Regions from separate parts of the Methylobacterium litchii genome, predicted to be linked through region 1. Evidence: riboswitches for the same ligand, from Rfam matches in the RefSeq annotation. Region 1 holds a riboswitch; each other region holds the start of a gene.
The links. Region 1 has a riboswitch for cobalamin ahead of AAHF99_RS06835 (TonB-dependent receptor). Riboswitches for the same ligand answer to the same signal wherever they lie in the genome.
Positions count from the first base shown of each region.

Region 2: it holds a riboswitch for cobalamin, as region 1 does, so the genes downstream of both, AAHF99_RS10455 (CbtB domain-containing protein) here and AAHF99_RS06835 (TonB-dependent receptor) in region 1, are expected to answer to the same signal.
Region 3: it holds a riboswitch for cobalamin, as region 1 does, so the genes downstream of both, AAHF99_RS16725 (TonB-dependent receptor plug domain-containing protein) here and AAHF99_RS06835 (TonB-dependent receptor) in region 1, are expected to answer to the same signal.

Region 1 covers NZ_JBBXMY010000002.1:351,344-361,734, forward strand. The annotation lists gene AAHF99_RS06815 (TonB-dependent receptor) at 1-378, shown strand, start outside; gene AAHF99_RS06820 (metallothionein) at 428-601, opposite strand; gene AAHF99_RS06825 (ArsR/SmtB family transcription factor) at 619-948, opposite strand; gene AAHF99_RS06830 (PepSY domain-containing protein) at 1,003-2,373, opposite strand; gene AAHF99_RS06835 (TonB-dependent receptor) at 2,370-4,541, opposite strand; cobalamin riboswitch at 4,775-4,973, opposite strand; gene AAHF99_RS06840 (RluA family pseudouridine synthase) at 5,076-6,380, shown strand; gene AAHF99_RS06845 (hypothetical protein) at 6,500-6,886, shown strand; gene AAHF99_RS06850 (HAD-IA family hydrolase) at 6,900-7,550, shown strand; gene AAHF99_RS06855 (ATP12 family chaperone protein) at 7,593-8,384, shown strand; gene AAHF99_RS06860 (hypothetical protein) at 8,516-8,818, shown strand; gene AAHF99_RS06865 (glutathione peroxidase) at 8,815-9,300, opposite strand; gene AAHF99_RS06870 (hypothetical protein) at 9,364-9,912, opposite strand; gene AAHF99_RS06875 (aminotransferase) at 10,020-10,391, shown strand, end outside.
Region 2 covers NZ_JBBXMY010000004.1:221,953-232,343, forward strand. The annotation lists gene AAHF99_RS10430 (WecB/TagA/CpsF family glycosyltransferase) at 1-551, shown strand, start outside; gene AAHF99_RS10435 (DUF6492 family protein) at 556-1,440, opposite strand; gene AAHF99_RS10440 (Gfo/Idh/MocA family protein) at 1,464-2,657, opposite strand; gene AAHF99_RS10445 (glycosyltransferase family 2 protein) at 2,784-3,731, shown strand; gene AAHF99_RS10450 (glycoside hydrolase family 44 protein) at 3,728-5,347, shown strand; cobalamin riboswitch at 5,387-5,574, shown strand; gene AAHF99_RS10455 (CbtB domain-containing protein) at 5,608-5,796, shown strand; gene AAHF99_RS10460 (CbtA family protein) at 5,813-6,565, shown strand; gene AAHF99_RS10465 (DUF1636 domain-containing protein) at 6,558-6,944, shown strand; gene cobW (cobalamin biosynthesis protein CobW) at 6,941-7,975, shown strand; gene cobN (cobaltochelatase subunit CobN) at 7,990-10,391, shown strand, end outside.
Region 3 covers NZ_JBBXMY010000009.1:41,908-52,298, forward strand. The annotation lists gene AAHF99_RS16695 (hypothetical protein) at 1-13, shown strand, start outside; gene AAHF99_RS16700 (DJ-1/PfpI family protein) at 55-885, shown strand; gene AAHF99_RS16705 (FTR1 family iron permease) at 1,097-1,918, shown strand; gene AAHF99_RS16710 (DUF2244 domain-containing protein) at 3,035-3,607, shown strand; gene AAHF99_RS16715 (copper chaperone PCu(A)C) at 3,604-4,149, shown strand; gene AAHF99_RS16720 (HoxN/HupN/NixA family nickel/cobalt transporter) at 4,373-5,443, shown strand; cobalamin riboswitch at 5,518-5,714, shown strand; gene AAHF99_RS16725 (TonB-dependent receptor plug domain-containing protein) at 5,834-7,804, shown strand; gene AAHF99_RS16730 (ABC transporter substrate-binding protein) at 7,813-8,646, shown strand; gene AAHF99_RS16735 (FecCD family ABC transporter permease) at 8,643-9,689, shown strand; gene AAHF99_RS16740 (ABC transporter ATP-binding protein) at 9,686-10,391, shown strand, end outside.

The DNA.
Region 1 (10,391 bases):
GTGGAGGCGCAGTTCGATGCCGTGCGCGCGCAATTCGATGACGGCACCAACGTGCCGCGCATCCCGCCCTACCGCGTCGGCGGCGGCGTCTATGTGCGGGCGGATGGGTGGTTCGCGCGGGTGAACCTGCTCCACGCCTTCGACCAGCGCCGCATCGCCGCGTTCGAGACGCCGACCGCCGGCTACAACGACCTACGCGCCGAGGTGAGCTACACCGCCCCCCTCGATCCGAAGGTCTACGGCGCAACCTCCGTCACCCTCGGCCTGCAAGGGCGCAACCTGCTCGACGCGGATATCCGCAACGCGGCCTCGTTCAAGAAGGACGAGATCCTGCTGCCCGGCCGGAACGTGCGCCTGTTCCTCACCGCGCGGTTCTGATCGGCGCGAGCTCCGGCCCGGTCGGCAAGACCGGGCCGGGTCGTCAGCCTCAGCCGTGGCACTCGCAGCCGGCGTGGTGGCAGCCGGCATGGTCCTTGTGACCTTCGGCGCATTCATCGCAGCAGAACGCCTTGCCGTCCTTCGAGACGGCCTTCGCCACCGAGACCACGCACACGCAGTCCGGACAGGCGCACTTCACCAATTCGACATCGACGCTCGACATATCCCAATCCCCACGCTTCAGGATCCGTCCGCCTCCGCGTCCGGATGGTGATGGTCATGCGGCTCGGTAAAATGGGCAATCATGTTGCGCAGCACGTCGCGCACATGGTCGTCATCGATGGCGTAGGCCACGTTCCGCCCCTGCCGCGTCGCCCGCATGATCCGCGCCGTGCGAAGCAGGCGCAGGTGGTGCGACACGAGGGACTGCGATTGGCCGACCGCCTCACCGATCTCCCCCACGGTGCGCTCGCCCTCCAGGCAGGTGAGCGCGATCCGCAAGCGAGTCGGATCGCCGAGCAGGCGAAACACCTCCGCAACCGCCGAAACCGGATCCGATGGCTGCGTCACGAATCTCCCCAACACATGAACACCTCTTCATGTGTTGCAGGTTGAGGGTTCCTGTCAAGTGCGGGCGAGGCGGCGGATGCCGGCCACCAGCCCGGTCACGGCGATGCCGGCGGCGAGGCTGTTGAGGATCCATTGCGCGGTTTCACGGCCGGTCGGGCGCAGGGTCAGGCCCGGCAGGTCGAGCCGGTGCGGGGCGTCGAACAGCCAGCGGTTCACCCGGCCCGAGCGGTCGAGCCGGGTCAGCATGGCGCCGTCGCGTGGGTCGATGTGGAGCCACGTCGCGGCGGGGTCATCGTAGATCAGGCGCAGGATCGGCAGCGGGCGCGCGTCGCCGTGGGGATACCAATAGGCGTCGTAGGCCGTGATCCGCGCGGCCGAGACGAGCCTGCCACCGGGCACGGACACGGCGGCGGTGAGGGTGGTGTCGTCCAGGCCGGCGGCGATGCCATCGCGCACCACGAACCACCGTCCGCCGATCGCCGTGAAACGCAGCGCCTTCGTCTCCGGCCCCCGCCGCAGGTCGTCGGGCGACAAGCCGATGCGGCCGGGTGCGCCGGCATAGGCCACCCTGATCTCGTCCGGCACGGACAGCGAGGAAAACCAGCGGTTCGGGTTCATGGAGAGCCACCCGCTGACGATGAATCCGGCGAGTCCGATCCCACCGACGAGGCCGAAAGCATGGTGGCAGAGGGCGAGGCCGCGATAGGGGCTGACCGCGCCGCCGCGATAGCGCCGCCACAGGCGCATCCGCCAGATGCCGATGACGAGGCCGGTCAGCGCGGTGACGCTCGCGACGCCGGAGAGCCAGAGTACCGCCTGGCGCCATGCCTCCGGACGCGCGCGCAGGGGCGTGACGTAGACCCAATGAACCACGGCCCCAACCCAGTTCCACCCGCGCTGCCAGCGCGTGGTGACGAGGGCGATCTCGCCGGTCGGCTCTGAGACATACGTTTCGGTGCCCGCCGAATCGCCGGAGGCCACCTGCAGGAAGGGCCGCAGGGGGTCGTAGCGCGCCGTGACCGTCCACTGGTCGCGCCATACCGGCTCGACCGCCCCGCCGCCCGCGATCCGCGCAGCCTCGTCCGGGCCGATGGGCCCGAGCCGCTCGCCCGTCTCGGCTGAGATTGTGACGCGCCCGCCATCGGGGGCGGCGAGGCGATAGACCGGCCTGTCGCCGCGCATCTCCAGCCGGACATCCATCGCCCTCACCAACGCGAGGGCGGCGTCGGGGCCGAGCTTCACCGTGTCCCAATCGAGGGGCGCAAGGCGGGCGAGCCGTTCCGCCTCGTCGAGGCGGGGAAACGGCACGTAGAGCATCACCAGCCCAGAGCCGATCCACAAGGCGAAGAGCAGGGCCGTGCCGATCCCGAGCCAGCGATGGCCCAGGATCAGCCAGCGCTTGCCCCGCTTGCCGACGGCGCTCACCAGCTCACCGTGTAGGCGACCTCGACGGAGCGCGGGCGGCCGAGCAGCCAATTGGTGCCAACGCCGTTCACGGCGTTGCCGCTGATGGCGTAGACCTTGTCGAACAGGTTGTAGACCCGCAGCGACAGGCGCGAATACGCCGTGACCTGCCGGTCGAGGACGAGGTTCACGAGGTTGTAGCCGGGGCGCCGAGCCGTGTTGCCGAAGTCGCTGAAGACCTCCCCCACGTTCTGAAGGCCCACGCGCACGGCCCAGTCGCGGGTCGGCTCCCAGGTAAGCCACAGGTTCGCCACCCGCTCCGGCACGTCGATGGGCTGCCGGCCGGCGTAGGAGACGGCCGCGCCGTTCACGATCTGGTCGAAGCTGTCGTATTGCGCGTGCAGGAGGGCGAGGTTGCCGTCGAGCCGCCAGCCCGGCGTAAACCGCCAGCCCAGCGCCAACTCTACGCCCTGCGAGGATTGACTCCCCACCTGCACGCCGACCGCCGACGAGCCGGGCAGGCGCGAGATCAGGTTGTCCTTCACGATGCGGTAGCCGGCGAGTGTCCATTCGAGGGCGCCATCGAAGGCCAGCCCCTTGGCACCGACCTCGATCTGGTCGCCGGTCGCCAGCTTGAAGCCCGCGAGCGATTGCGACAGCGTGATGAGGCTCCCGACCGGATCGGTGGCGTAGCTATATTGCGCGTAGAGGGCGCTGTCGGGCGTCGGGTTGTAGACGAGGCCGAACCGGTAGCCGAGCGCCTGGAAGCTTCGGTCGAACTGCGCGCCGGTCTGCAGATCCTGCCGGTGCAGCGTCGGCAGGTCGAGGCGCGCACCCGTGAGGAAGGACAGCTTGTCGGTGATGACCAGCCGATCCTCGGCGAAGAACGAGGCCTGATTGGTTTGCGTGGCATAGGCCGGGATCGCCCGGCCGTTCTGCGGGAACAGGCCGGGATCGTAGCCGACGAGGGGCACGCTCGTGGTCTGGTCGAAGTAGAAGTTGTTCGTGTGCCGGAAGTCGATGTGATTGACATCGAAGCCCACCGAGACATCGTTCGGCCGCCCGAACAGCGCGCCCCGGAACGTGGCGTCCAGGCGATTCCCGATCTGCTCCTGGTTGTGGTAGATTTCCAGGTAATCGGAGCGGTCCACGAGGCCGGTGCCCCGGTTGAACGCGTATTGCTCCACGTCCAGCCAATGCCGCCGGCTCGTAAGCGTGTAGGCCGTGTTGCGGATGGTGATGTCGGCGGAGGGCGACCATTCGGTCTTGAGCGCGGTCCAGTTGTCGGCCCAGGTGATCTTCGGATCGCGGACGTTGTAGTTGTTGAACCGGATCAGGTCCGGGATCCGCCCCTCGACCAACGGGGTGCCCCAGTAGCGCATCGGCTCCTGATAGCCGAGGTCGTGCGAGAGGGTGATGGCGAGGTCGGGGCTCGGGCGGAACAGCAAGGCCGCCGACACCGCGAGGTTGCGGAAATCGCCCGCCTGATTGAGCCAGCCATCCGCCCGGTTGCCGCTGACGTTCAATCGGTAGGCGAAGGTGTCGCCGTAATCGGCCTGCGCGATGCCGCCGCCCGAATCGAGAGCCAGCCGGGCGACCCCGTCCGAGCCGACCACCGCCCGCGCGGTGTTGATGGGCACGAAGGTCGGCTTCTTCGGCACGACGTTGATGATGCCGCCGATGGCGCCGTCGCCGTAGAGCACGGAGGACGGGCCGCGCAGCACCTCAATGCGCTCGACGTTCCACGTGTCGAACGGGAACGTCACCGTGCCGGCGCCGACGTAGAAGCGCGTGCCGTCGTAGAGCTGCTGGATCGACGTCGGCCCCGCGAAGCCCCGGCTGGTGAAGGTGCCGTTTCCGTAGCCCGGCGTGGCGACGGCGGTGACGCCCGTGGCGTCCTGCGTCACGGCGTCGATGATCCTGTCCTGGCCGCGCAACCGTGCGGTTTCGCCAGAGACGATATCGACGCTGGCCGGCGTTTCGAGGGGCGTCAGGCCGAGGCGGCTCGCCGTGCGGTCCGGGGTGCGCAGGTTGAGGCCGGTGGGCGAGGCGCGGGTGAGGCTCACCCCGCCCTCCCCTTCGACGGACAATTGATCGAGGGTCACGGCCTCCTGCGCGGAGGCGGGGGACACGATGGCGAGGGGAGCGACAAGAGCCAACAGGCGGCGTCTGGAACGGGAAACGGACATCGATGGACGGACTCCGGCGCGGCGGATGCCGGCCTCACCCCACATGCAATGTAACAACATTACATGTCCAGCTTGTCGCGAAGGCTCGGGCAGAACCTCGGCGGATGGCTGGAATGCGGGCATGGCGGACGCGGGCGCGCTGCTGTGGCACGTCACCGCGAACGAGGCCTCGGCAGCGCCGCTCAGGGCGCAGCTTCGACACCCGCCAGGACACCCCGCCCGGCGCGTTTCGCGTGTGACCACGGCTGACGGCAGGTCTCCTGGCTCACGGGTCGCCGCCGTCCCACCGTCTTCCCGGGCGAACCGGCCCAGTGACGTGAATGGTGGAAAAGCTCACCGCTTACAGTTGCGGGGGCAGCCGCGGCTTCGGGTTGCCCCACACCGCGTTCCCTTTTGATCCCCGAAAGGGGAACCGTCACGGCCACGCTAGGCGACGCACTCCCCCCGCGTCAACGCTCGCAAAGCGGCTATCCCGGGGCAAGACTTTGCCGGGTGCGGCCAGCGATGCTATGCGGCGGGCATTCCAGGAAGATCATGACCACACGACCTCCCCGCCGCGGCGGCCCTTCCGGCGGCAATGGCCGCCCCGATGGACGGCCGGGCCGCAAGCCGCCGTTCGGCGCCAACCGCGCCCGCACCGGCCCGCGCACCAGCGCCCACGATGCCGCCGAGCGCGCCGCCCGCGCCCGCGGCGACGATTCAAGCGAGCGCTCGCCGTGGATTCCGGCCGCCGCGCCGGAGCCGCGCGAGCCGCGCAAGCCCAAACCAAAGCCCGAGCCCGTGGCCCCGCCCCCCGGCCCGAGCAAGCGGGAGCAGCGCGCCGAGGCCTCGGCGACCCTCGCCTCCGGCGTGCAGACGCTGATGGTGGAGGCGGACGAGGCGGGGATGCGGATCGACCGCTTCCTCACAGCGCGGTTCCCGCAGCTACCCTTCACCCGCGTGCAGAGCATCGTCCGCAAGGGCGAGCTGCGCGTCGACGGCAAGCGCGCCAAGCCGAACGACCGGCTGGAGCCGGGGATGAGCGTGCGCGTGCCGCCGCTGCGCCTCGACCAGCCGAACGACCGCCCGCGCAGCGCCGCCCGCGATTCGGACGACGCCACCTTCCTGCGGAGCCTCATCCTGTACGAGGATGCGGAGATGATGGTGCTGAACAAGCCCTTCGGCCTCGCCGTGCAGGGGGGCTCGGGCACCGTCCGACATGTCGATGGCCTCCTCGAATCGCTGATCGGGCCGGACGGGCAGAAGCCCCGCCTCGTCCACCGGCTCGACAAGGACACGGCCGGCTGCCTCATCATCGCGAAGACGCGGCTCGCCGCCTCGACGCTGGCCAAGAGCTTCCGCTCGCGCAACGCCCGCAAGATCTACTGGGCGCTTTGCGCCGGGGTGCCGCGCGTCAAGCAGGGCCGGGTCTCGACCTATCTCGCCAAAGACGAGCCGACCGATGCCGACGCGCGGATGCGCATCGCCAAGCACGGTGACGAGGGTGCCACACACGCGCTCACCTATTACGCCACGGTCGATCACGTGGCGCAGAAGCTGTCCTGGCTATCGTTCAAGCCGGTGACGGGGCGCACGCACCAGTTGCGCGCCCACGCGGCCCATATCGGCCACCCCATCGTCGGCGACCCGAAATACTTCTCGGTCGAGAACTGGGAATTGCCCGGCGGCATCCAGAACCGCCTGCACCTCCTGGCGCGGCGGATCGTGATCCCGCATCCGCGCACGGGGAAGCCCGTGGACGTGAGCGCGCCGCTGCCGCAGCACATGCAGCAGAGCTGGAACCTCCTCGGTTTCGATGCCGGGCGGTACGATCCGGTGGTGGACGCACCGGAAGATTGATCGGCCGGAGCGCTCCTGCGGGCGGCCATGCCTTGGCAACGGCGCCGCCTGCCTCATATGCTGCCTTGCTCGGCCGCGCGCCTGCCTGCCGGGATATCCGACGGTCGAGACCCTGGGACATGAAGCTCGCGACTCTGGCCTGCCTCGCCGCCCTGTGCCTGACGGCGCCCATCGCCCATGCGGCGCCGGGCGATGCCGCGCCGGCTCCGCAGAAGCCGGCGGCGTCCAAACCCGAGCCTGCGAAGGCGGAACCCGCCAAGGTCGAGGCGCCCGTTGCCCGCGCCGAGCCCCGTGCCGCCGGCGCACCCGTCGTCGGCAGTCGCGACAAGCGGCGGCGCTCCTACGCGGCTTGCAACCGGGCCTCGCACCAGCGTGGCTATCGCGGCGGCAAGCGGCGGCGGTTCCTCATCCGCTGCCGCCTCGGCTACGAGCGCACCCGCCACCAGCAACAGCAGCAGCAGGCGCCCGCCGCCGCGCCCGCGCCTGCACCCGTTCGCAAGCCATGAGATGGGGCTGCCGATGAGGCTCGTCGTCTTCGACGTGGACGGCACCCTCGTCGACAGCCAGCATCTGATCGTCGCCGCGCAGGGCGTCGCCTTCGCCGAGCTCGGCCTGCCCGCGCCCGAGCGGCGCATCGCCCTGTCCGTGGTTGGGCTGTCCCTGCCGCAGGCCTTCCGCCGACTCGTCGGCGAGGACGGGCCTGTGGCCGAACTCTCCGAAGCCTACAAGCTCGCCTACAACCGCCTGCGGCTCGACCCGGATCACGAGGAGCCGCTGTTTCCCGGCATGGCCGATCTGCTCGACCGGCTTCATGCGAATCCGGGGGTGATGCTCGGCATCGCGACGGGCAAGTCGCGCCGAGGCGTGGACCGGCTGATCGAGCATTACGGCTGGGAGGGCCGCTTCGTCACGACGCAGACGGCGGACGATGCGCCCTCGAAGCCCGATCCCGCCATGCTCCATCAGGCCATGCGGGAGGCCGGCACCGGCCCCGACGGCACAGTGATGATTGGGGACACGACCTACGACATCGGCATGGCGGTGGCGGCGGGCGTCGCGCCCATCGGGGTCGCCTGGGGCTACCACGCACCGGGCTCCCTGCTCCGCGCGGGCGCGGTGACGGTGGTGGAGAATACGGCCGCGCTGGAACCGCTGCTCGGCCTCGCCTGACCCCCCTCGCCCACGGGCGGCGAAACGCCTATGTGCGTGCCCATGAGCGACGTGACGCGAGACTGGCTCGGCGAACCGGGCGATGAGGCACGGCCCGATCCGATGCGGGCCGCACGGTCGGGGGCCAAACCCGCCCTCCCCCGCCGGTTCTACAAGGAGGCCGGCTTCGCCCCGACCGAGGGCGGGTTTCGCCTGACCCTCGATGGACGGTCGGCCAACACGCCGGCCCGCAACCCCCTGCTTCTCCCCTCCGAGACGCTGGCCGAAGCCGTCGCGGCGGAATGGGGGGCGCAGACCACCGAGATCGACCCGGCGAAGATGCCGCTCACCCGCTTGGCCAACACGGCCATCGACGGCGTGTCCCAGCGCCTCGATGCCGTGGCCGACGACCTCTGTGCCTATGCGCAGACGGACCTCCTCGCCTACCGCGCCGCAGACCCGGACAAGCTCGTCTCCGCGCAGGCGCAAGCCTGGGATCCGGTGCTGGATTGGGCTTACGAGACGTTCGGCGCGCGGCTGATCCTCAGCGAGGGCGTGATGCACGTCACGCAGCCGCCGCAGAGCGTTCAGGCCCTGTCCGAGGCCGTCCGGCAGGTGCGCGACCCCTTCAAGCTCGCCGCCCTCCACACCCTCACGACGCTCTCCGGCTCGCTCATTCTCGCCCTCGCCGTGCTGCACGGGCGGCTCGACCCGGCGGAAGCCTGGGCTGCCGCCCATGTGGACGAGACCTATCAGGCCGATGTCTGGGGGCGCGACGAGGAGGCCGAGGAGCGCCTTGCGGTGCGCCGCGCGGAGTTCGAGGCCGCCGCGCGGACCATCGCGGCCCTCTCGTGAGGCGTCTGCTGCCGATGCAATCGGGCAACATCGCTGCCCGGCTTTCACCATAATCGTCCGACCGCGAAACAACCCCTGGCGGAAATCGCCTCCGTCGTATTAGCATCGGCCCGTCAAGAATTGGCTGCCCGATGTCCGTCCCTTCGACCGACGAAAACACCTTCATCGACGATCTGACGGCGATTTTAGGTCGCGCGCGGGGTCCTCGCGAACGCGATTCGCGTATTGCGCTGTTCGAGTCGCTGTCTCGGCTCGAGAAGCAAGCTTTCGTGGGTGGTGCGTCGGCGCTGACTCTCGGCCGGTTGGCCGAAAGCCGGTTCCTCGCGGGGATCCTGCGGGAGTCCGTTTCGCCCGTTTGCTACCAGAGCGAGCGCGGCCCCCGCCAGCTCTGGACCGCCGCGCCCGATTTCCGCGCGAGCCACGAGCCCGCCTAGACCCTCAGCGCCTTGTCGATGGCCCCGGCGAGCGAGACCGGGCGATCCTTCGGCGCGAAGCGCGCGATGGGCACGCCGTCCCGCCCCACGAGGAACTTCGTGAAGTTCCACTTGATCGCCGCCGTGCTGAACAGGCCGCGACGGCTGCGGGTGAGGTAGGTGAAGAGCGGATCGGCATTCGGCCCGTTCACCTCGACCTTGCCGAGGATGGGGAACGTCACGTCGTAGCTCAGCGAGCAGAACCGCGCGATCTCCGCCGCATCTCCCGGCTCCTGCTTGCCGAACTGGTTGCAGGGAAATCCGAGGACGGTGAACCCCGCCTCGCGCCGCGCGCGCCAGAGGTCTTCGAGGCCGGCATATTGCGAGGTGAAGCCGCAGCGGGACGCCGTGTTGACGATGAGCAGCGCCTGCCCCCGGTACTGCGCCAGCGGGTGCGGGCTCCCGTCCCCCTCGTGGACGGTGAAATCGTGGATCGTGGTCATTCCGTCCGGCTTTTCCTGGCTCCCGCGATGCATAGAGCATCGGGGGCCTTCACCGGAATAGGCTCAGGCCGGCTGCGGCGATGGGCGGACCTTCTCCACGTCGAAGGTGAGGCCCTGCGGGGTCATCCGCTCGCGGGTGACGATGCGCTCGTCGGCGGCGATGATGCCGAGGGGGACGTCCCTGTCGGGCAGCACCATCGTCGTCGTCTTGTTCACGTGGACGAGCACGTGCCGCCCCTTGGCCGCCGAGGCCACCGCCCAGCGGCGCAACTGCCCGTAATAGGGCTCGCGCCGCCATGCGTTCGCCTGCCCCGGATCGACCTGCACGTTCATGTTGCGGGTCGTCGGATCGAGGCTCAGCACCATCTTGGCGCGCTCCGGCTTCCATTCCGGGCCGAGCCAGCCCTCCGTCATCCAGAGGCAATGGAAGGCGCGGCAATGGTCCGGCCGCGTCGCGTGGATCGCGCAGCCCCGGCCGGACAGGGTGTGCCGGCACCATTGCCCGGCGACGCTCTCCACCGCCGGCACGTCGTAGACCTTGCAGCACAGGGTGCAGGTGCCGCAGGCGCGGCCGGGCGCGGGGTGGGCGATGTAGCTGTCGGGGCTCTGCATCGGTTGGTCCGGCATGCGTCCGGGGAAGAGGGATCGCGGACGACGGACCTATCTGCGCAGGCATCGTGCCGGTAGTGTGGCACGGCCCATTGTCCAGGAGCGCCTGCATGCTCTCGAACCTCGCGACCCGCGACGTCGAAACTCTGCTCCACCCTTACACGCAGCTCGCGAATCACCGCCGCACCGGCCCATTGGTGCTGGAGCGCGGGGACGGCGTGCACGTCTACGACGCGGATGGCCGCCCCTATATCGAGGGCATGGCGGGGCTGTGGTGCACGGCGCTCGGCTATTCCAATGCGGAACTCGTCGAGGCGGCGCGGGAGCAGATGGGCCGCCTGCCCTTCTCGCATCTCTTCTCCGGCCGCAGCCACGACCCGGCCATCGAACTGGCCGAGACGCTGAAGGAGCTGATGCCGGTCCCGACCTCGAAGGTCTTCTTCTGCTCGTCGGGCTCGGAGGCGAACGACACGCAGGTGAAG
Region 2 (10,391 bases), on a different contig from region 1:
TCAACGACAGCCGCGTGCTGGCCCTGCTCGCCAAGACCTGCGGCACCGACCTGCCCCCCGTGCCGGGCTCGGACCTCGTGGCCGCCCTCCTCACCCATCCCAAGCTGACGGCGGATTCGCGTATCCTCATCGTCGGCGGCGGTGACGGGCTCGCGGAATCGGTGGCCGATCTCTGCGGGCTGACGCGGGTCGAGCAGATTCGCCCACCCATGGGCTTGCGCACGGACCCCGCCAAGCTCGCGGCCACCGTCGAGGCCATCGAGGCGCGGCCGGCGCGGTTCGTCGTGCTGGCGGTCGGCTCGCCGCAGCAGGAGCTTCTGGCCAACGCGCTGGCCCGGCGCGGCATCGCCAAGGGCGTCGGCCTCTGCATCGGCGCCGGTCTGGAATTCCTCGTCGGCGACCGCGCCCGCGCCCCGGCGATCCTGCGGACGCTCAACCTCGAATGGCTTTTCCGCCTCGCCTGCGAGCCCCGGCGGCTCGGCCGCCGCTACCTGATCGACGGCCCGCAGATCTTCCGGCGCGTCTGGGAGTACCGGCGCCGGGCGCGCTGAGCCCTCAGCCCCGCGCGATGGCCTTGCCCACGATGGAGCGTCGCGCGTCCCAGGAGAGCGGGATGGTCGACTGGATGCCGAGGCCGTAGCGGCCCGGCCGGACCTCCGGGATGCCGCCGCCCTCGGACCAGACGGTCTCGCACAGGCTCTCCTCCGCCCCGGCATGGCCGGAGGCGGCGAGGCCGAGCACGTGCTCGCAATAGACGCCGTAGAGGATGTATTCGGAGAAATCGCTCGTGGCGGCCAGGGCCTCGATGGGGTCGCGCCCGGTGACGGTGCCGATCCGCTCCAGCAGGCCGCGCACGTTGGCGCGCCGCCACGTCACGAACTGATCGATGTAGTCGGCCCCGTGATAATCCGTCGGCGGCAGCCCGAGCAGGGTCGAGGCCGCGCGATGCCAGGGTGCGTGCATGGCATCGTCCGCCGCGCCGGGGAAGCGGGCGAGGCGCAGAAACCCGTCCTGGCTCAGCGCCCCGGCGGGCAGCGGGCGCACGAAGGCGGTGTCGCTGTCGAGGTGGAGCACCGTGTCCGTCGCCGCCCCGGCGGCGGCGTTGAGCTTCATGATCTGCTGGGCGATCCAGCCCCGCACCGGCCGCCCCTTGAACGAGACGTAGACGTTGCGCCGGGGCAGACGCAGGCGCCGCCGCCATTCCGGCCCCGGCAGGGGAAGCTTTCGCAGCCAACCGGGCAGCAGCTCCTCCTGCGGGACGAGCGCCCGGCGCCCGCCGGCCAGCGGCCGGAACAGGGGCATGTCCGCCGCCGGCACGGCGAGGAGATGCGCCGCCCCGGCGGGGGCGAAGCGGTCGGCCGTCTCGCAGAGCAGGCGGCAGCAATCGAGATCGCCCGAGAAGGACAGGGTGATCAGGGTCGGGGGGCTTGGAACGTCCACGGGTCGCGTCCTCCTGCGGGTCGTCAGACCGCCCAATCCATCGGCCGCATCGCCCCGGGCGCGGACGAAACCGGCGCCGGGCGCGGGAAGCGTTCGGGGTGCTGCAGCATCTCGGTGACTTCGGTGATGTGGACCGCGAGATCCGCGTCCATCCGCCCCGGCACGCCGGAGGCGATGGCATCCGCGAAGTCCCGGATGCCGCGCATGAAATCCATCGGCGGGCGCCCGCGCCCGGCCCGGAACGGCACCGGGCGGGCGGGCGGCACCACCTTGCCCCGCCGCAGCGGCAGGCGCCGTTCGAGGAAGCGGTCGAGCCGGCTCGTCGCCGTGCGCTTCAGCCGGACCGGGCCGGCGAAATCCCACGGTTCCTCGACCTGCAACACCCCCCGGTCGCCGACGATCCGCAGGCGATGGTCGTAGGGCGCGACGATGGAGTTCGTGACCCGCGCGACGATGCCGCCGTCGAACTCCAAGAGACCGCAGGAGAAGTCCGGCGCCGGATGCACCGGCTGGTCGCATTCCTTGTCCGGGATCAGCAGGGAGGCGTGAGCCGTCACCCGCCGCACGGGCCCGAACATCGCGACGAGCAGCGTCACGACGTAGCCCGCATGCTCGAAGGTGCAGCCGGTCTCGAACTCGCCCTCCGCCGGCCAGCGCCGTCCGCTGCGGCTGATCCAGTTCCGGTAATCGGCCTTGTGGACCATGCCGTCGTCGAGTTCGGCATAGACGAGCCGCACCCGCCCGACCGCGCCCTGGCGTACCGCGCGCCACAGGGTCTGCGCCTGCTCTCCCAGGATGTTGCTCGGCGCGGCGGCGAGGCGCACGCCGGCCGCCGCCGCCGCGTCGTTCAGGCTGCGCGCCTCGGTCAGCGTCAGGCCGAGGGGCTTCTCCGAATAGACGTGCCGCCCCGCCGCGATGGAGGCGCGGGTGACGGGGGCGTGGTTCTCCGGATCGGTGAGGTTCACCACGACCACGCCCGGCTCGGCCAGGAGGTCGGCGAGCGACCCGTAGGCCCTGTCGCCCCAGGTGCGCGCGAAGGCCGCGAGTCGTTCCGGGTCGCGGTCGTAGACGCCGATCAGATCCAGCCCGTTCGCGTGCAGATCGAGGCACTGCCGATACATATCGGCGACATAGCCGCAGCCGACGAACGCGATTCTTGTCCGCCCGCCGCCGTCTATAGCATTTCGTTTACCATTGTCGGAGAAATTAACGCGCAAATGCGGTATTGATCTCACGATATCAGATGCCGACTTTACTTCCGGCTGGAATAAGTCGCAACGGCGTACAAATTATAACCCGCCGGTTATCTATTAATGAACTTCGCAGGGAGCATCGGAGACGGTATGCCCGGAACCGAGCCGGTCGCGGTCAGCGTGGTCATCCCCACCCTGAATCGTCATAAGGCGCTCGAGCGCGCCCTGGGATGCATCCTCGCGCAGCGCCTGCCGCCGGAGACGGGGGCCGAGATCGTCGTGGTGGACAACTCCCCCGACGGCAATGCCCGCACCCTCATCGAACGCCTCGCCGAGGGCGCACCCATGCCGGTGCGCTACGTCTCGGTGCCCCAGCCCGGCATCGCCACGGCGCGCAACGCCGGGGTCGCGGCGGCGCGGGGCGAATGGATCGCCTTCATCGACGACGACGAGACCGGCGGCCCGCATTGGCTGGCGGCGCTCCTCGCGGTCGCCCGCCGGGGCGGCTACGACGCGGTGTTCGGCCCCGTCAGCGCGCTCGCCGACGACGACCGCGAGATCGGCGCCTTCGCCGCCTATTTCGCGCGGGGCGTCACCGCCGAGGACGGCGGTGACGTCACCCACCGCGCCGCCTATCTCGGCACGAACAACTCGCTCTTCGCGGCCTCGGTCTGCGCGATCCCGGGCGGGCCGTTCGAGGAGCGCCTGAACAGCATCGGCGGCGAGGACAGCCTGTTCCTCCAGCGCCTCGTCCACGAGGGCCGGCGCTTCGGCTGGGCCGCCGCCGCCGAGGTGACGGAATGGGTGCCCCCGCGCCGGCTCGACTGGGCCTATGTCCGCCGCCGCCGCTTCCTCAGCGGCCAGATCCGTACCTTCGTGCATGAGATGGCCTCCCCCCGCCGCCGCCTGGAGGTGGCGCGGTGGATGCTGGTCGGCGTCGCGCAGACCATCATCTCCGGGGTGCTGTCGCTGCTCCTGAAGCCGATCAACCCGCCCGCCGCGCGCCATCACGGGATCGCGGCCTGCGGCGGCCTCGGCAAGGTGTTCTGGATGACCCGCTTCCGGGGATCGCTCTACGGGTCCGGGCTCGTCTCGTGAGGCCGAGCCGCCGGGCGCTGCTCGCGGGCGCCGGGGCGACGATCTGGGCCGGCCCATCCCACGCGGGCGAGCCGCTGAGCGTGCGGGTCCGCAACGGCGCCGAGCCGGTGCCGGTGAGCCCGCTGATCTACGGCTCCGGCGAGATCGGCACCCTCGACGGCGGCCCGCCCTCGGCGGAACTCGACCGGGCGGCCGGCGTCACACTCCGCCGCTTCGGGGGCAACTTCGCCACGAGCTACAACTGGACCAACAATGCCTGCAACGCCGGCAAGGATTGGCAGCAGGCGAACGGCGATTTCCTGAGCCAGAGCCTCGGCCTGCCGCCCGCCGAGCGCGGCGTGCCCGGCGCGGTGATCGCGGCGATGCACGGCGCCTCGCTGGCGATGGGCGCGCGAAGCATCGTCACCCTGCCGCTCGCGGGCTTCGTCGCGGCCGACAAGGACGGCCCCGTCCCGGCCGACCGAGCCGCCCCCTCCCCGCGCTTCGTGCCGGTCTCGTGGGAGGGACGGCGCGGCGCCTCCGCGCTCGTGGACCCGCGCGTCGCGGACATCCCGCACCTCCTGGCGCGGCTCGTCGCCCGCTACGGCCCCGCCTCCGGCGCCACGGGCATCCGCGGCTACATCCTCGACAACGAGCCCGGCCTCTGGGCGACGCAGCACCCGCGCATCGTGCGGGCGCCCGTGCGGATCGCGGATTTGCTCGCCCGGTCGATCAAGGCGGCGCGGGCGATCAAGGCCATCGATCCCGACGCATGGGTGATCGGCCCGGCAAGCTGGGGCGCCACGGGGATGGTGAGCCTGCAGAACGCCCCCGATTGGAACGCCTACCGCCACCACGGCAGCTTCCTGGCCGCGTATCTCGACGCCTTTCGCCTCGCCTCCGAGCGCGAGGGCAAGCGCCTGCTCGATGCCCTCGACGTCCATTGGTACCCGTTCAGCGAGCGGGGCACCCTGTTCCGCACGCAGGATCCGGCCCTGGCCGGGCCGCTGCTCGACGCGCCGCGCTCCCTCACCGAGGCGGGTTTTCGCGAGGCGAGCTGGGTCTCGCAGGCGCTGCCCGTATCGAACGAGGGCGGCCTCGCCCTGCCGCTGCTGCCGAGCCTCGAACGGCTGACGGCGGCGAACTTCCCCGGCACCCGCACCGCCGTGACGGAGTACAATTACGGCGGCGCGGGGCAACTCGCCTCCGGCCTCGCCCTGGCCGACGCCCTCGCGCGGTTCGCCCGGCCCGAGGTGCTGCTCACAGCCCATTGGGGGTCCCTCGCCGGCTGGCTGGGGACGGCCTTCCGGCTCTATCGCAACTACGACGGCCGAGAAGGCCGCTTCCCCGACAACGCCCTGCCCGTCGAGGCCGCGCGGCCCGATGGCCTCACCGTGCGGGCCGGCACCGACGGGGCGAGGCTGCACCTCGTGGCGATCAACCGCGCGGCCGAGACGCGGATAGTGGAGATCGCCCTCGAGCGACCACTGCCGGCCTCGCGTCTCACAAGCTACGGTTTCGATGCCCGCCATCCCGAGATGAGCGCGATGGGCGCACCCGAGCCGGTCTCCGGTGGCACGCTACGCCTGATGCTGCCGGCGCGTTCGGCCCGGCATTGCGTGGTTGCGCCCAATTGAATGGAGAGCGGTTGCCGTTGTGCCGGGCACGGAGTCCGTCTACACAGGTCGGATGACGGTGCCCCGAGAGGGGTGAAAAGGGAACGCGGTGAGGGCCTGCCCGAACCCGCGGCTGCCCCCGCAACTGTAAGCGGCGAGCGCCTGCCAACAGCCACCGGAGCGATCCGGGAAGGCGGCGGGCGCGCCGAGCCGCGAGCCAGGAGACCTGCCGTCATCCCGACTTTTCGCAACGCCGCCGGTGGGGCGGCTGGAGAGCCCAGATGACGACCACGACGCAGTCCTCGTCCTTTGCCCCCGTCGCCACCCGCGCCAACGAGCGCCTGATGGCGGCTGCGCTTGCGGCATTCCTCGGCCTCGGCCTCGTGTTCATGGCGGGCTTCTCGCCGGCCATCGCGCTCCACAACGCGGCGCACGATTTCCGGCACGCCCAGAACTTCCCCTGCCACTGACGCGATCGCGCCAGGAATGATCCTTCGCCTTCTGTCGGCGGCGCTGGCCGCCGGCTTCCTCGCGGCTGTCGTCGCCACGGGGCTGCAACTCGCCTTGACCTCGCCCCTCATCCTTGAGGCGGAGAAGTACGAGCAGCGGGAGCCCAGCCGCGCGGCGCAGGCCCTTCCCCCCTCCCTCCTTGCCCCGGCCCTGCCGATCGTGCTCGCCCATGCGGGCCACGACCACGCGGCGCCCGATGCGGCGCCGGAGTGGCAGCCCGCGCCCGGCTTTCAGCGCATGGCCTTCACCGGCCTCGCGACCCTCGTCGGCGGCGTGGGCTACGCCCTGATGCTCGGCGCGGTGCTGATCGCCTGCGGCCGGGAGCCGACGCTGCAGACCGGACTCGCCTTCGCGCTAGCCGGCTTCGCCAGCGTCTCCCTGGCGCCCTCCCTCGGCCTGCCGCCGGAACTGCCGGGGCAGGAGGCGGCGCCGCTGCTGGCCCGTCAGGCGTGGTGGGTGATGACCGCCGCCGCGACGGCGATGGGCCTCTACCTCATCGGCGTGCGCCGCTCGTTCATCGCCATCCTGGGCGGGCTCGTGCTGATCGCCGGACCCCACATCGCCGGAGCGCCGCCGCCGCCCGACAGCGCGTCGGAAGTGCCGGCCGCCCTCGCGGCGCAGTTCGCCGCCCGATCCCTCGCCATCGGCGCGGTGTTCTGGGCCATGATCGGCCTCGGCTTCGGCTGGGCGTGGCAGAATGTCGGCTCGGCGAGGCACCGTCATGCCTGAGCCCGTCACGATCCTCTACGTCTGCACCACCTGCAAGCGCGAGGGCGACGACCCGGAGGGCCCCCGCGCCGGGGCACGCCTCCATGCCGAATTGGCACGTCGGGCCGAGGGCCTGCGCGTCGAGCCGGTGGAATGCCTCTCGGTCTGCAAGCGGCCCTGCACGGTGGCCGTCGCGTCGCCCAACCGCTGGACCTACGTCTACGGCGACCTCGACGCGGAGGCCGCCGCGACCACCATCCTCAACGGCCTCAAAGCGTATGACGGCACCCCGGACGGGATCGTCCCCTGGCGGGAGCGCCCGAAGGAATTCCGCTCGGGCGTGATCGCCCGCATCCCGCCGTTTCCCCCTCTGCCCCCCATCCCCGAGGCCGCCGAATGACCATCGTCGCGAAGATCCCCTGCACGATCGTCACCGGCTTCCTCGGCGCCGGCAAGACGACCCTCGTCCGCCACGTCGTGGAGAATGCGAAGGGCCGCAAGCTCGCGATCCTCGTCAACGAGTTCGGCGATGTCGGCTTCGACCGCTCGTTCCTCGCCGCCTGCGGCATCGAGGGCTGCACCGAGGAGTCCATCGTGGAGCTTCCGAACGGCTGCATCTGCTGCACCGTCGCGGACGATTTCGTGCCGGCGCTGGAAACCCTGCTCTCTCGCGCCGAGCCGCCGGAGCATATCCTGATCGAGACCTCCGGCCTCGCCCTGCCGAAGCCCCTCGTCCAGGCGTTCCAATGGCCGGCGATCCGCTCGCGCGTGACCGTCGACGGCGTGGTGGCGGTAGTGGACGGCCCGGCGATCGCGACCGGCGCCTTCGCCGAGGACCCGGAGGCGCTGGCGGCCCAGCGCGCGGCCGACACCTCCGTCGATCACGACAACCCGCTGGAAGAGGTGTTCGAGGACCAGCTCCTCTGCGCCGACCTCGTGGTGCTCAACAAGACCGACCTGATGGATGCCGACGGCCTCGCCAAGGTGCGGGCCGAGGTGCAGGGCCACCTGCCCCGCGCCGTGAAGGTGGTGGAGACCGCCAACGGCGTCATCGACCCGCGCGTGCTGCTCGGCCTCGGCGCGGCCGCCGAGGACGACCTCGCCAACCGCCCCTCGCATCACGGCGAGGGCGAGGACCACGACCACGACGACTTCGAGACCGTGGCGCTGCCCGTCCGCGCCGCCGTGACGGCGGGCGACCTCGCCGCCCGCGTCGAGAAGGCGGCCGAGACCGAGGGCGTGCTGCGCATCAAGGGCTTCGTGGAAGTCGAGGGCAAGCCGATGCGCCTCGTGGTGCAGGGCGTGGGCCGCCGGGTGTCGCACCATTTCGACCGGCCGTGGCGCGCGGGCGAGGCCCGTGACGGGCGCCTCGTGGTGATCGGCCTGAAGGGCTTCGACCAGAACGCCGTCGCCAGCGCCCTGGCGGGATAAGCCGAGGAGGCGCCATGCACCTCCTGCGCGTCGATACGGTCTCCCTCGACGAGGGTGAGGCGGCAATCGATCTCGGCCAGGAGCCGGGCGACCTCGTGATCCTGTCCTTCACGGACAGCGACCTCGCCGGCCTCGCGCGCGCCCATGCCGCCGCGCCGGACCTGCCCTCCCTGCGGCTCGCGAAGCTCGCCAAGCTGCGGCATCCGCTCTCCGTCGATCTCTACGTGGAGAAGGTCATCGCCCGCGCCCGCGCGGTGGTGATCCGCTGCCTCGGCGGGCTCGATTACTGGCGCTACGGCGTCGAGCGCTGTGCCGAGGCCGCGCGGGCACATGGCGTGGTGCTCGCCGTGCTCCCCGGCGACGACCGGCCCGACCCGCGCCTCGCCGCCTTCAGCACCGACGCCGCCTTGGCCGAGGACCTGGACGGCTATTTCCGGGCCGGCGGCCCCGAGAACCTGCGCCGCCTGTTCCGCCGCCTCGCGACCCATCTCGACGGTGGCGGCCCGGTGGACCCGCCGCAGCCGCTGCCGAGGGGCTTCCCCTCCTGTACCGGCTGCGGGCCAGTGGCGATGGATGTGGCCCTGGCGGCGGGGCGGAGCGTGGTGCCGATGGCGGGCGAACCGCTCGCTCTCCTCCTCGTCTACCGCTCGGCCGTGCTCGGCGGGGATACGGCACCCTTCGACGCGCTGGCCCTGGCGCTGGGCGAGCGTGGGATCGGCGTCATGGTCCTCGCCGTGTCGAGCCTGAAGGACCCGGAGGCGGTCGCCGCCGTCGAGGCCGCGCTCGCCGCGCGACGGCCCGACATCGTCATCGCCGCCACCGCCTTCTCGGCGCGGGACGATGACGGCTTCATCCTCGACCGGGCGGGGTGCCCCGTATTGCAGGCCTTCACGGTCGGCTCGCCCCGCACGGCGTGGGAGGCCTCGTCGCGGGGGCTCGGCGCCTCCGACCTCGCCATGCAGATCGCCCTGCCGGAATTCGACGGGCGGCTCTCGGGCTTCCCCATCGCGTTCAAGGAGGAAGCCCCCGAGGCCGAAGGCTTCTCCGAGCGCCGGCTCGTGCCGCATGCGGAGGGCATCGCGGCCCTCGCGGAGCGGGCGCGCGGCTGGCTGCGCCTCGCCGCCCTCCCCGCCTCCGAACGGCGGGTGGCGGTGGTGATGTCCGACTATCCCGCACGAGGCGGACGGGCCGGCTTCGCCGTGGGGCTCGACACGCCGGAGAGCGCCCGCGCCCTCGTCGCCGACCTCGCGGAGGCGGGCTATCCCGCCGCGCCGCTGCCCGACGACCCGATGTCGGCGCTGACCGAGGGCGAAGCGACCTTTGCGGTCCCCCTCGCCGAGTATGCCGCGTGGCTCGCCGTGCTGCCGGAGGACGCCCGCACCGCCCTCTCCGACAGCTGGGGCTCCCCGGAGGCCGATCCGCTCTGCCGCGACGGGGCGTTCCGCTTCCGCCGCGTCGGGGAGACCTGCGCCCTGTTCCTCCAGCCCGACCGGGGCCGCGACGCCGACCGCAAGGCCGGCTACCACGACCCCGACCGGGTGCCGACGCACGGCTACCTCGCCTTCCATCTCGGCCTGCGCCGCCACTTCGACGCGCTGGTCCAACTCGGCACCCACGGCACTACCGAATGGCTGCCGGGCAAGGCGGTGGCGCTCTCGCCCCTGTGCTGGCCCTCCCTCTGCGTCGGCGCGCTGCCGGTGGTCTATCCCTTCGTCGTGGACGATCCCGGTGAGGCGGCTCCGGTGAAGCGGCGCCTCGGCGGCATCGCGCTCGGCCACCTGACCCCGACCGTCGCCCGCGCCGGCCTGCCGCCTGAGACGGCCCGCCTGCGCGAACTGGTGGAGGAATATTCAGCCGCCACGGTGCTCGACCCGCGCCGGGCCAAGCTGCTGGCCGCCGCCATCCTGGAGGAAGCCGCGGGGCATGGCCTTCTGGCCGGCGCCGGCATCCCGGAGGGCGCCCCGATGGAGGAGGCGCTGACCGTCCTCGACGCTCATCTCTGCGACCTCGGCGAAACCTCGTTCCGGGACGGGCTGCACATCTTCGGCCGCGCCCCGGACGACGCACCCGAGCCCGTCCGCGCCTGCGCGGCGGGCGAGCGCGCCGGCCTGCTCGCGGCCCTCGCCGGACGCTTCGTGCCCCCCGGACCGGCCGGCTCGCCCTCGCGCGGGCGGCTCGACGTGATGCCGACCGGGCGCAACCTCACCACCCTCGACCCGCGCGCCATCCCGAGTCGGGCGGCGACACTGCTCGGCGAGAAGGCCGCGCAGGCAGTGGTGACGCGCTATCTGCAGGACGAAGGCGCCTATCCGGCGCGGATCGTCATGGACCTTTGGGCCTCGCCGACCCTGCGCACCGGGGGCGAGGACGTGGCGCACGCCCTGGCGCTGATGGGCGTGCGGCCGGTCTGGGACCA
Region 3 (10,391 bases), on a different contig from region 1:
CTACCGCTGGTAGCGCCTATCCCGCCTTCGCCCCCTCCCCTCAAGGATCGTCACATGCCCGATATCGATCGCCGTAAAGCCGCCCTTCTGGCCCTGCTCGCGCCCTTCGCGAGCGAGGCTGCGCAGGCCGAGACCCCGACGCCATCGACGCACCCGGCAATGGAGGGCTTCGATATGGGCCGTGGGGACGGTGTCCACTGGATCGGCCACGAACAGATCGCGATGCTGATGTATCCCGGCATGACGGTGATGGATCTCATCGGCCCACACAGCATGTTCGCGGGAATGATGGGGGCGACGATCCATCTCGTCGCCAAGACGGTCGACCCGGTGACGAGCGATGCCGGCGTCACCATCACCCCGACCGCGACCTTCGAGACCTGCCCCCGCGACCTCACCGTGCTGTTCACGCCGGGCGGAACGGACGGCACGCTCGCGGCGGCCGTCGATCCGGCGACCCTGGCCTTCATGGCCGACCGGGGCGCGCGAGCGACTTACGTCACCAGCGTGTGTTCGGGCTCGCTGATCCTCGGGAAGGCCGGCCTGCTCAAGGGCTACCGGGCGACCTCGCACTGGTCCTGCCGCGACGCGCTCGCCGGCTTCGGCGCGATCCCGACGGAGGCGCGCGTTGTGCGCGACCGCAACCGGATCACCGGGGCGGGCGTGACGGCGGGGCTCGACTTCGGCCTGACCATGGTTGCCGAGATGCGGGACCGGACCTACGCCGAGTGCTGTCAGTTGATGGGCGAGTACGATCCGGACCCGCCCATCCACGCCGGCTCCTTGAAGACAGCGCCGCCGGAAGTACGCAAGCCGATGGAGGAGTTGATCGCGGGCTTCAAGCAGCACGCGCTGGCTCTCGCGGCGACTGGCCCGATGCCGTAACCGCATCGGCGCTGCAGGTTATTCGTACGACGTTGCAAATGTTGACGCTGCGAAGGTCATAGGCAATGTTGATTATACAGAGTAATTTTGGGATAGAGGCGCCTCCGCATCGCACGCGATCGAGTTACGAATTCGAATAATTCCAAATTTTACAGGAACGCGATGCCGGTCTAGAGGATGGGCGCCGTTCACGTGCCCGCAGAGATCGCCCATGGCCGATGGCTCGACCTTCCTCCAAGCCTTCACCATCCTGTTCCGTGAGGGGCTGGAAGCGCTGCTGATCGTCTCGGCACTGGCGGCCTTCCTGCGGCGGGCCGGGGCGGGCGAGCGGATCGCCTCGGTCTATGCCGGGGCGGGGGCGGCGGTGATCGCCAGCGCCGGCATGGCCTGGGTGTTCTGGACCTACTTCGACGGCAACCACAGCGACCTGTTCGAGGCTGCCGTGATGATCGCGGCGGCGGCCCTGATGTTCTATATGAGCGGCTGGCTGTTCGTCCGGCAGGACCCGAAGGCGTGGCAGGCCGATCTGGACCGGCTCGCCCGGCGGGCGCTCGGGGCCGGCACGGTCCTGTCCCTCGCCGGCATCGCCTTCCTGGCGGTGTTCCGCGAGGGCGCGGAGACGATCCTGTTCCTCCAGGCCCTGGCGAAATCCGCCAACGGGTTCGACGGTGCCCTGCTCGCGGGTCTCGCCGCGGCGTCCCTGGCGCTGGCGGCGATGTTCGTGGCGATGCAGTGGTTGGCCCTGCGCTTGCCGCTGCGGCCGATGTTCCTTGTCACCTCGGCCTTCCTGTTCGTGATGGGCCTGAAGCTCGTGGGCGAGGCGATCCAGGAGTTGCAGGAGCAGACCATCGTGTCCGTGCACAACGAGACGGTGCCGGACTTCGTGACGACGCTGGGGCTGAACGGAAGTTGGGAGGCGCTCGCCGTGCAGGGCGTGCTCGTCCTGATCGCGCTCGCCTGCCTCGCCACCCATCTCGTCCGCGGACGGCGGGTCCAGCCGTCAAGGCGTCTTGAGCGGGCCCCTGCCTCCTGACTGTTCGGCCTGCTGCCGATGATGGAACCCGAGCGGCCGATCCGTGGTCGCGCGTCGATGCCGCGTTGACGATCGGTCGGCCCGTGGCGCACAGTGCTCCCATGCGCAGGCTCTCGGACCGATCGGCTCGATGCCGCGCGGTCCTTGCCGTGGCCGCGCTCTACGGCCTCGTGCTGCAAGCGTTCCTCGTCACGTGGCTGCCCATCACCGTGCAGGCCCGCGAGAACGGGGTGATCTGCGCGGCGCAGAACGATAGGGCGTCCGACCACGGGACACCGTGTCCGAAGCAGCTCTGCTGCCTTGTAGCCAATCTCGCGCAACCGCTCGTTGCGCCGGATCCGCTTCCCGTCAGCCTGGTCGTTCCGTGGCGGCATGCGGTGGTCCAGGTTTGGCGGCCCGTTGCCGTTCGATCAGCCCGTGGTCCGCCGGATCGCGCTGTCTCGTCACGAGGTCCACCGGCCGCCTGATCGATCCGCTTTCGATCGCTCAAGGCCACGGACCGTTCCATGTCTCTCCTTCCGAGTGCTTGCGCGCCTTTCGGCCTGCGCTCCCGCTTGTCCATGGGTCTGCCCTGCGACAGGACCCGATGACCGGTTGCGCGCCCGAGCGCTGCCCATGTTCGCCCTGACGCCCCCCGTTCCGATCGGCCCCGCTCCGTCCCGCCCTTTGCGGCCGACGGCCTTCGGAGCCCAACTCGCGGCCATCCTCACCGTCTATGTGATGGTCCTCCAGGCCGTGCTGGGGGCCGCCGTCGTGGCCGCGCAGGCCGAGCCCCATCATGATCCAATCTTGTGCGCGCCTCTCTCGACGGGCGGCGAGTCGCCGTCAGCGCCAGCACAATCTCAACGCCATCCCTGCTGTCTTGTAGCGTGCCGGGCCGGCGCGCCTCCGCCGGAGGTGCCCGAGCTCTCGGATCCGGACGTCATCGTTCGAGCCGTCGTCTATGGTGGGGCGCCCGCCGCCGCGGCTCCCGTCCGCCATCCCATCACCGGCTCTGCCCGGGGCCCCCCGCTCTCCTGAGACACTGGCCGTCCGAGGTCGCGCCATGTGGCGATCCCGGTTCCTGCACGCCGGCCGCCCTGTGAGGGGCCGGTCCTGTCGAGATGGAGAGTCCCTTTGTACGTCAGCGCCACATCCGTCGATCCGCCTTCGTTCGTCGAGCAAGATGCCCCTTTCCGGGTGATCGTGACCCCTTATCGTGCCCTGTCGGGCCCGCAGTACATCGCCCTTGCGAGCCTGTGCGTGACCCTCACTCTGGCTCTCCAGATCCCCCTCGCACGCGCCGGGGCGTGGCCTTGCCTCGTGTTCGGCTTGAGCGAGACCACGCTCCTGCTCGGCGCGATCTGGCTGCATCGCCGCAGCCAGGATCGGAGCGAGACCATCGCGCTTGCCGGCGGCAGCCTCCAGGTGGTCCGCTGCTACCGGGGCCAAGTCCTCGACTCCCGCCGCCTGCCGGTCTTCGGCCTGCATGTCATCAGGACCGACGACCCCGATTACGGTTGCCAAGCGATCGCCGTAGAGAGCCGTGGTCGCCGGATCGAGATCGGCCGTGACCTGTCGCCCGATGAGCGTCCGAGCCTCGCACAAGCGCTCACCGACGCCGTCGAAGACGCCGGCGGATCGCCGCGATTGCGGATCGAGACACGCCGTTCCCTTCTCGAACACCTGTCACCGAGAGAAGCACAATGATCCGTTTCACACGTTCAGCAGTCCGAAAGTCCGTCCTTGGCGTCGTCGGCTATGGCCTCGCGGGTGCGTTGTTCGTCGCCCCGCTCGCCGCCGCGCACGACTACACGGCGGGCGCCCTGAAGATCGGTCACCCCTGGTCGCGGGCGACGCCCAACGGGGCGAAGGTCGCGGGTGGCTACCTGACCGTCACGAACACGGGCGCCGAGCCCGATACGCTCACCGGCGGCACCTTTGCTGAATCGGGCAGCGTCGAGTTGCACACGATGTCGATGGAGGGGGGCGTGATGAAGATGGCCCCTGTCGAGGGCGGGCTCGCGATCAAGCCCGGCGAGACGGTGACGCTCGCCCCCGGCGGCTACCATCTCATGTTCATGGGCCTGAAGGATCAGCTCAAGAAGGGAACACGCGTCAAGGGCACGTTGACCTTCAAGAAGGCGGGCTCCGTGCCGGTGGAGTTCGCCGTCGAGAGTATTGCCGCCAAGGCGCCCGGCGGCGAAGCCGGAGGCATGACGATGGACCATGGCGGTGGCCATCAGCACTGAGAACGCTCTGCCTCGCTTCTCGCGAGGACCGCGTCGCTAACCCCCGGTTTTCGTACGCGAGCCATCGCCATGGCCGGGATAGCGACCATTCTCGGACCCGGGGGCTCAACACCCTCGGGTTTGGCCGGTCCTCGACCCAGGTCTGTTCCTTCTCCGGTCTCGTCCGGCACGACCATCGGCGCCATGGTCCTGCCGGGTGGCCGTCTTCTAGGTACTTCGGCTGATGCGTTGCTCGATCATCGCCCCCTCCCACAGCAAGCACGTCCGTGGATTGCGGCAGAGGGTCGGCCTGCTCTACGCCGTGCTGATCACAGCCAATGTCGCGGCGTGGCTCTGGGCCTATAGCCTGTTCGCAGGACAGCCTGCGCTGCTCTCGACCGCGCTGCTGGCCTACGTCTTCGGTCTGCGCCATGCGGTCGATCCGGACCACATCGCCGCCATCGACAACGTCACCCGTAAGCTCATGCAAGACGGTCAGCGGCCGGTCACGGTCGGCTTCTGGTTCGCGCTCGGTCACTCCACGATCATCGTCATCGCGGCCGCCGCGGTGGCCTTCGCGGCCCAGAGCCTGTTGACCGCCTCAGAAGGCTATCGGGAGCTTGGAAGCCTCATCAGTACGAGCGTCTCGGCCGCGTTCCTGATCCTCATCGGCGTGGTCAATCTCGTCGTACTCACCGGCGTCTGGCGTACCTTCCGGCAGGTGCGCCGCACGGGACGCTACGTCGTGGAGGATCTCGATCTGCTGCTTGCCAACCAGGGCTTGCTCGCGCGCCTTCTGCGCCCCCTGTTTCGCCTCGTGACCCGATCCTGGCACATGTACCCGCTGGGCTTCCTCTTCGCGCTGGGCTTCGATACGGCGACCGAGGTGAGCCTGTTCGGCCTCTCGGCGGCAGAGGCCAGCAGAGGGACCGGCATCGGGACGATTCTCGTCTTCCCAGCGCTGTTCACCGCCGGGATGGCGCTGGTGGATGCCACTGACGGTGTGCTGATGCTGGGCGCTTACAACTGGGCTTACGTGCAGCCGGTCCGGAAGCTGTTCTACAACCTGACGATCACCCTGGTCTCCGTCGCAGTCGCCCTCGTGATCGGCACGCTGGAGGCTCTCAACCTCATCGGCGACAAGCTCGGTCTAAAGGGAAGCTTCTGGACTTGGATCGGTGCGGTCAACGACAATTTTGGCGTTCTCGGCTTCGCCATTGTCGGCCTATTCGCGGCGGCATGGCTCCTGTCCTACTTGGTCTATCGCCTCGGCGGCTTCGACAAGATCGCGGCGACACCGGCCGACGCCGCCTGAGTTCTGTGAGGCTGTCGCAAAAGGCCCAATCCAGACGAAAATGCCTGCGGCAATTGACGCGTTGTTTCCGTATCGCCTAGCGTAAGCGCGACGGTTCCCCTCGGGGATCAAAAGGGAACGCGGTGAGGGTGCAAGCTCGATGCCGCGGCTGCCCCCGCAACTGTAAGCGGCGAGTCCTTCATCACGGCGTCACTGGGCGGCCTCGCCCGGGAAGACGATGAGAGGACAGCGACCCGTGAGCCAGGAGACCTGCCGTCAGCCGTGGTCACACGCGGAGCTTGCCGGGCGGGGTGTCCTGGGAGGTGTCGCGGCGCCGTGGTTCCCTTGAGGACGCGACCGCCGAGGCCTCGTTCGCGGTGACGTGCCACAGCCGTCCCCCGAGGCCGTCCCGTGTCCTGTTCCGTCCCCTCCGCGCTCCGGCGCACGCTGGCGCTGTCCTGCGCCGCATCCGCGCTGCTCGTCTCCATTCCCGCCTTCGCGCAGCAGGTCGCCGCGCCCTTCGCCGATGCCCAGGGAGGCGCGCAGGCCGCGGTCTCCCTGTCCGAGATTTCGGTCTCGGCCACAGGTGTGCCGACGCCGATTGCCAACACCGGATCGAGCGTCACCGTGCTCACCGACCGCCTGCTTCAGGAGCAGCAGCGCCGGACGGTGCCGGATGCCCTGCAGCAGGTGCCCGGCCTCAACGTCGTGCAGACCGGCGGCGCCGGCGGCCAGACCTCGGTCTTCATCCGCGGCACCAACTCGAACCACGTGAAGGTTCAGATCGACGGCATCGACGTCAACGACCCCTCGACCCCGAACCGCGCCTTCGACTTCAGCCAGTTGCAGACCTACGACCTCTCGCGGATCGAGGTGTTGCGCGGGCCGCAGAGCGGCCTCTACGGGGCCGACGCCATCGGCGGCGTCATCTCCGTCGTGACCAAGCGTGGCGAAGGGCCGGCTCAAGCGACGGCGACCGTCGAGGGCGGCTCGTTCGGCACGTTCAACCAGTTCGGCAACATCTCGGGCTCAGAGGGGATCTTCGACTACTCGGTGTCGGTCGGCCACATCCGGCAATCCGCCGTCCAGATCACCCCGTTCGAGCTACTACCCCGCGGCGTGCCGCTGCGGACCGCCTTCACCGACATCAAGACGGTCTCGACCAAGCTCGGGGCGCAACTTACCGACGCGTTCCGCCTCAATTACGTCCTGCGCTTTTCCGACAGCGCCTATCTCGACCAGGCCGATGGCGGCTTCTCGTACGTGCCGCTGCCGTACCGGAACCTCAACGACCAGCAGCAACTGATCATGAGGGGCGAGGCCGAGTGGACGCCGGTGCCGGGCTTCCACAACGTCTTCGGCGCGAATTACTCGAAGTTCGACTGCCTGTTCGCCGGCCCGCTCGACCCGCTCGCGCCGCCGACGCCCACCACCTACCTCGGTGAACGAACCCGGTTCGATTACCGTGGCGACTGGCAGGTCTCGCCCGGCAACCTCGTCCTGTTCGGGGCCCAGCGCGAGGATGAGCGCTTCGAGACGACCGGCATCGACCGGTCCAACGGCAACACCGCCGGCTTCGCCGAGCTTCAGACGACGCCCTTCGCGGGAGCCGCGCTGGTGGCCAACATCCGGCACGACGCGAACGACCAGTTCGGCGGCGCCACCACCTACCGGGTGGCGCCGAGCTACATCGTGCCCGGCACGGGGACCCGCTTGAAGGGCAGCGTCGGCACCGGCTTCAAGCCCCCGACCCTCAGCCAACTCTATCAGGATTACCCGGGCTTCCGCTTCTTCGGGAACCCGAACCTGCGGCCGGAGGAAAGCTTCGGGTTCGACGGCGGCTTCGAGCAGCCGCTGTTCGACGGGTTCATGACCGTGGGTGCGACCTACTATCAGACAGACTTCAAGAACCTGATCCAGACGGCCTACTACCCGACCTTCTCGACCAACGTGAATGTCGGCCGGGCGACCGCCTACGGCACCGAGAGCTTCGTCGCCCTGCGGTTCAACGAGTTCTGGAGCGGGCGGCTGGACTGGACCACCACGGTGACGAAGTACGAGATCGCCCACCAGGAGTTGCTGCGCCGGCCCCGCAACAAGGTCAGCGCGACCGCGATTTGGAACCTGATGTCGGGCCTGACCATGACCGGCACGCTCATCGTGCTGGGGTCGTTCGTGGACGGCAACCGCGACTTCTCCGTGCCGCGCCTGAAGGCCCCCGGCTTCACCCTGGTGAACCTGTCGGTCAACTACGCCTGGAGCGAGACCCTGACGGTGTTCGGGCGGATCGATAACCTGTTCGACCAGCGCTACCAGAACCCGACCGGCTTCCAGGGCCCGGGGCTCGCCGTCTACGGCGGCGTCCGCGTGACGTCGTTTTGAGGTCAAGGATGCTGTCACGCCTCGCGCTCGCCCTCGCGGTGATCCTGTCCGCCGTGCCCTCGGTCGCGGCGGCGGCACCCGTGCGTGTGGTCTCGATGAACCTCTGCGCCGACGAACTCGTCCTACGGCTGGCCGACCGCGATCAGGTGCTGGCGGTCACCTACCTTGCCCGTGATCCGCGTGGGTCGACGGTCGCGGCGGAAGCGGTCGGGTTGCCGGTGATGCGGGGGCTCACCGAGGAGGTCGTGGCCCTGAAGCCCGACCTCGTGATCGCCGGGGCCTTCACGACGCGCATGACGGTAGGCATGCTGAAGCGCGTCGGCGCCCCCGTGCTCGAACTCGGCGTGCCGTCCGACCTCGACGGCGTTCGCGCCCAAATTCGGCAAGTCGCGGCGGCGCTCGGCCACCCCGAACGAGGCGAGGCGATGGTCGCGGCGCTCGATGCGCGTCTCGCTTCCATCGTGCCGGCGAGGCAGCCCCTTCGCGCGCTGGTGATGCGTCCGAACGCCTTCACGGTCGCGCCCGGCGGGCTCGGTGACGCGCTGATCCGCGCCGCCGGCCTCGTCAACGTCTCGGCCGAGATCGGGCGTGACCGCTTCGGGCAGGTTCCCCTCGAAGAGGCAGTGCTGGCCAAACCGGACCTGATCGTGGTCGACGAGGGCGAGCCGGGCTGGCCTTCCTTGGCCGATACCCTTCTGCACCATCCCGTCTTCCAGGCCCTCGCGCGGGCGCACTGGACGGTCGACATCCCGAACCGCTTCTGGACCTGTCCAGGACCACAGGTCGCGGAGGTCGTGGCGCGCCTCGCCGACGCAGCGAATGCGCAGGCGCCCCGGCCATGAACGCTCCGGTCACCTCGCTCCGTCCAACGGCCTCCCGTCGCCTCGGCACACCGCGCGCCCGGCGAACTGTCATCGCCGTCCTCGGGCTGACCGCCCTCGCGCTGACGCTCGCCTCCCTTGCCATCGGCTATGCGCCGTTCGACGTGCCCGCCGCCTTCTTGGACCTCGTTGCCGGTCGCACGACGCTTCCATCCCTGGTCCTGTGGGAGCTTCGCATTCCGCGCGCCTTGCTCGGCGCCCTGGTCGGCTTCAGCCTCGGTCTGACCGGCGCGGCGATGCAGGGCTACCTGCGCAACCCGCTCGCGGACCCGGGAATCCTCGGCATCTCGTCAGCGGCGGCGCTGGGCGCGGTCATCGTCTTTTACGGCGGTTTCGCCGCCACCATGAGCCTTGCCCTGCCGCTCGGCGGTATCGCGGGCGCCGGCGTCGCCGCGCTCCTCCTGAACGCGCTCGCCGCCCGTGGCAGCAGCACCCTCGGGCTGATCCTCGCGGGAGTCGGGCTGTCGAGCCTGGCCGGGGCTTTGACCGCGCTGGCGCTGAACCTGTCGCCGAACCCCTACGCGGCCCTGGAGATCGTGTACTGGTTGATGGGCTCGCTCAGCGACCGCAGCCTCGACCACGTGCTACTCTGCCTGCCGCTGATGGCTGTCGGCTGGGCGCTGATGCTGTCCACCGGCTCCGCCCTCGACGCCCTGACGCTCGGCGAGGACACCGCCGCGAGCCTTGGGGTCGGCCTAGTCTCCGTGCGCCTGCGTCTCGTCACCGGTGCGGCCCTGGCCGTCGGCAGCGGGGTTGCGGTCTCGGGTGCCTTCGGCTTCGTCGGCCTCGTCGTGCCGCACCTGATGCGACCGCTCGTCGGCGCCCGTCCCAGCGCCAGCCTGCTGCCGAGCGGCCTCGCGGGGGCGGTCCTGGTCCTTGCGGCGGATATCGGCGTGCGCCTGCTCGCCACCCGGCCGGAACTCAAGCTTGGCGTGGTAACGGCGCTGATCGGGGCGCCGTTCCTGATCGTGCTGCTCCTGCGCAGTCGCGGGAGGCGGGCATGAGCCTCGCCCTGCAGGACGCCCGGGTGACGCTGGATGGCCGGACCATCCTTTCGGACATCGGTCTCGCCCTGGAGCCCGGCCGCTTCGTCGGGTTGGTCGGCCCGAACGGGGCCGGCAAGACTACGCTTCTTCGCGTTCTGGCGGGGCTGATCACCCCGAACGGGGGTCGGGTCACCCTCGACGGTCGTCCGTTGTCCGCCTTGGCCCGCGAGGAGCGTGCCCGCCGCATCGCGGCTCTTTTCCAGGGGGCTGGCGTCGGCTGGCCGATGACGGTTTACGAGATCGTGGCGCTCGGCCGGCTGCCGCACCGTCGTGCGTTCTCGTCCCTGGCCGAAGCCGACGAGGTTGCGGTGGCGCGAGCGATGGCGCGGACAGACACCGCCCATCTCGCCGCCCGAGCCGAGCCGACCCTTTCCTCGGGCGAGCGCATGCGCGCGTTGCTCGCCCGGGCGCTCGCGGTCGAGGCGCCGTGGCTTCTCGTCGACGAGCCGGTCACGGCCCTCGACCCGGCACACCAACTCGACGCGATGGCGCTTCTGCGGTCCATCGCGCGAGACGGCACCGGCGTCGTCGCCGTGCTGCACGATCTGACGCTTGCGGCCCGGTTCTGCGACCGCATCGTCGTGCTGGCGGATGGCCGCCTCGTTGCCGACGGCACTCCGGAGGAGGCCCTGAGCGATGTCCTGCTGGCGGGGGCGTTCG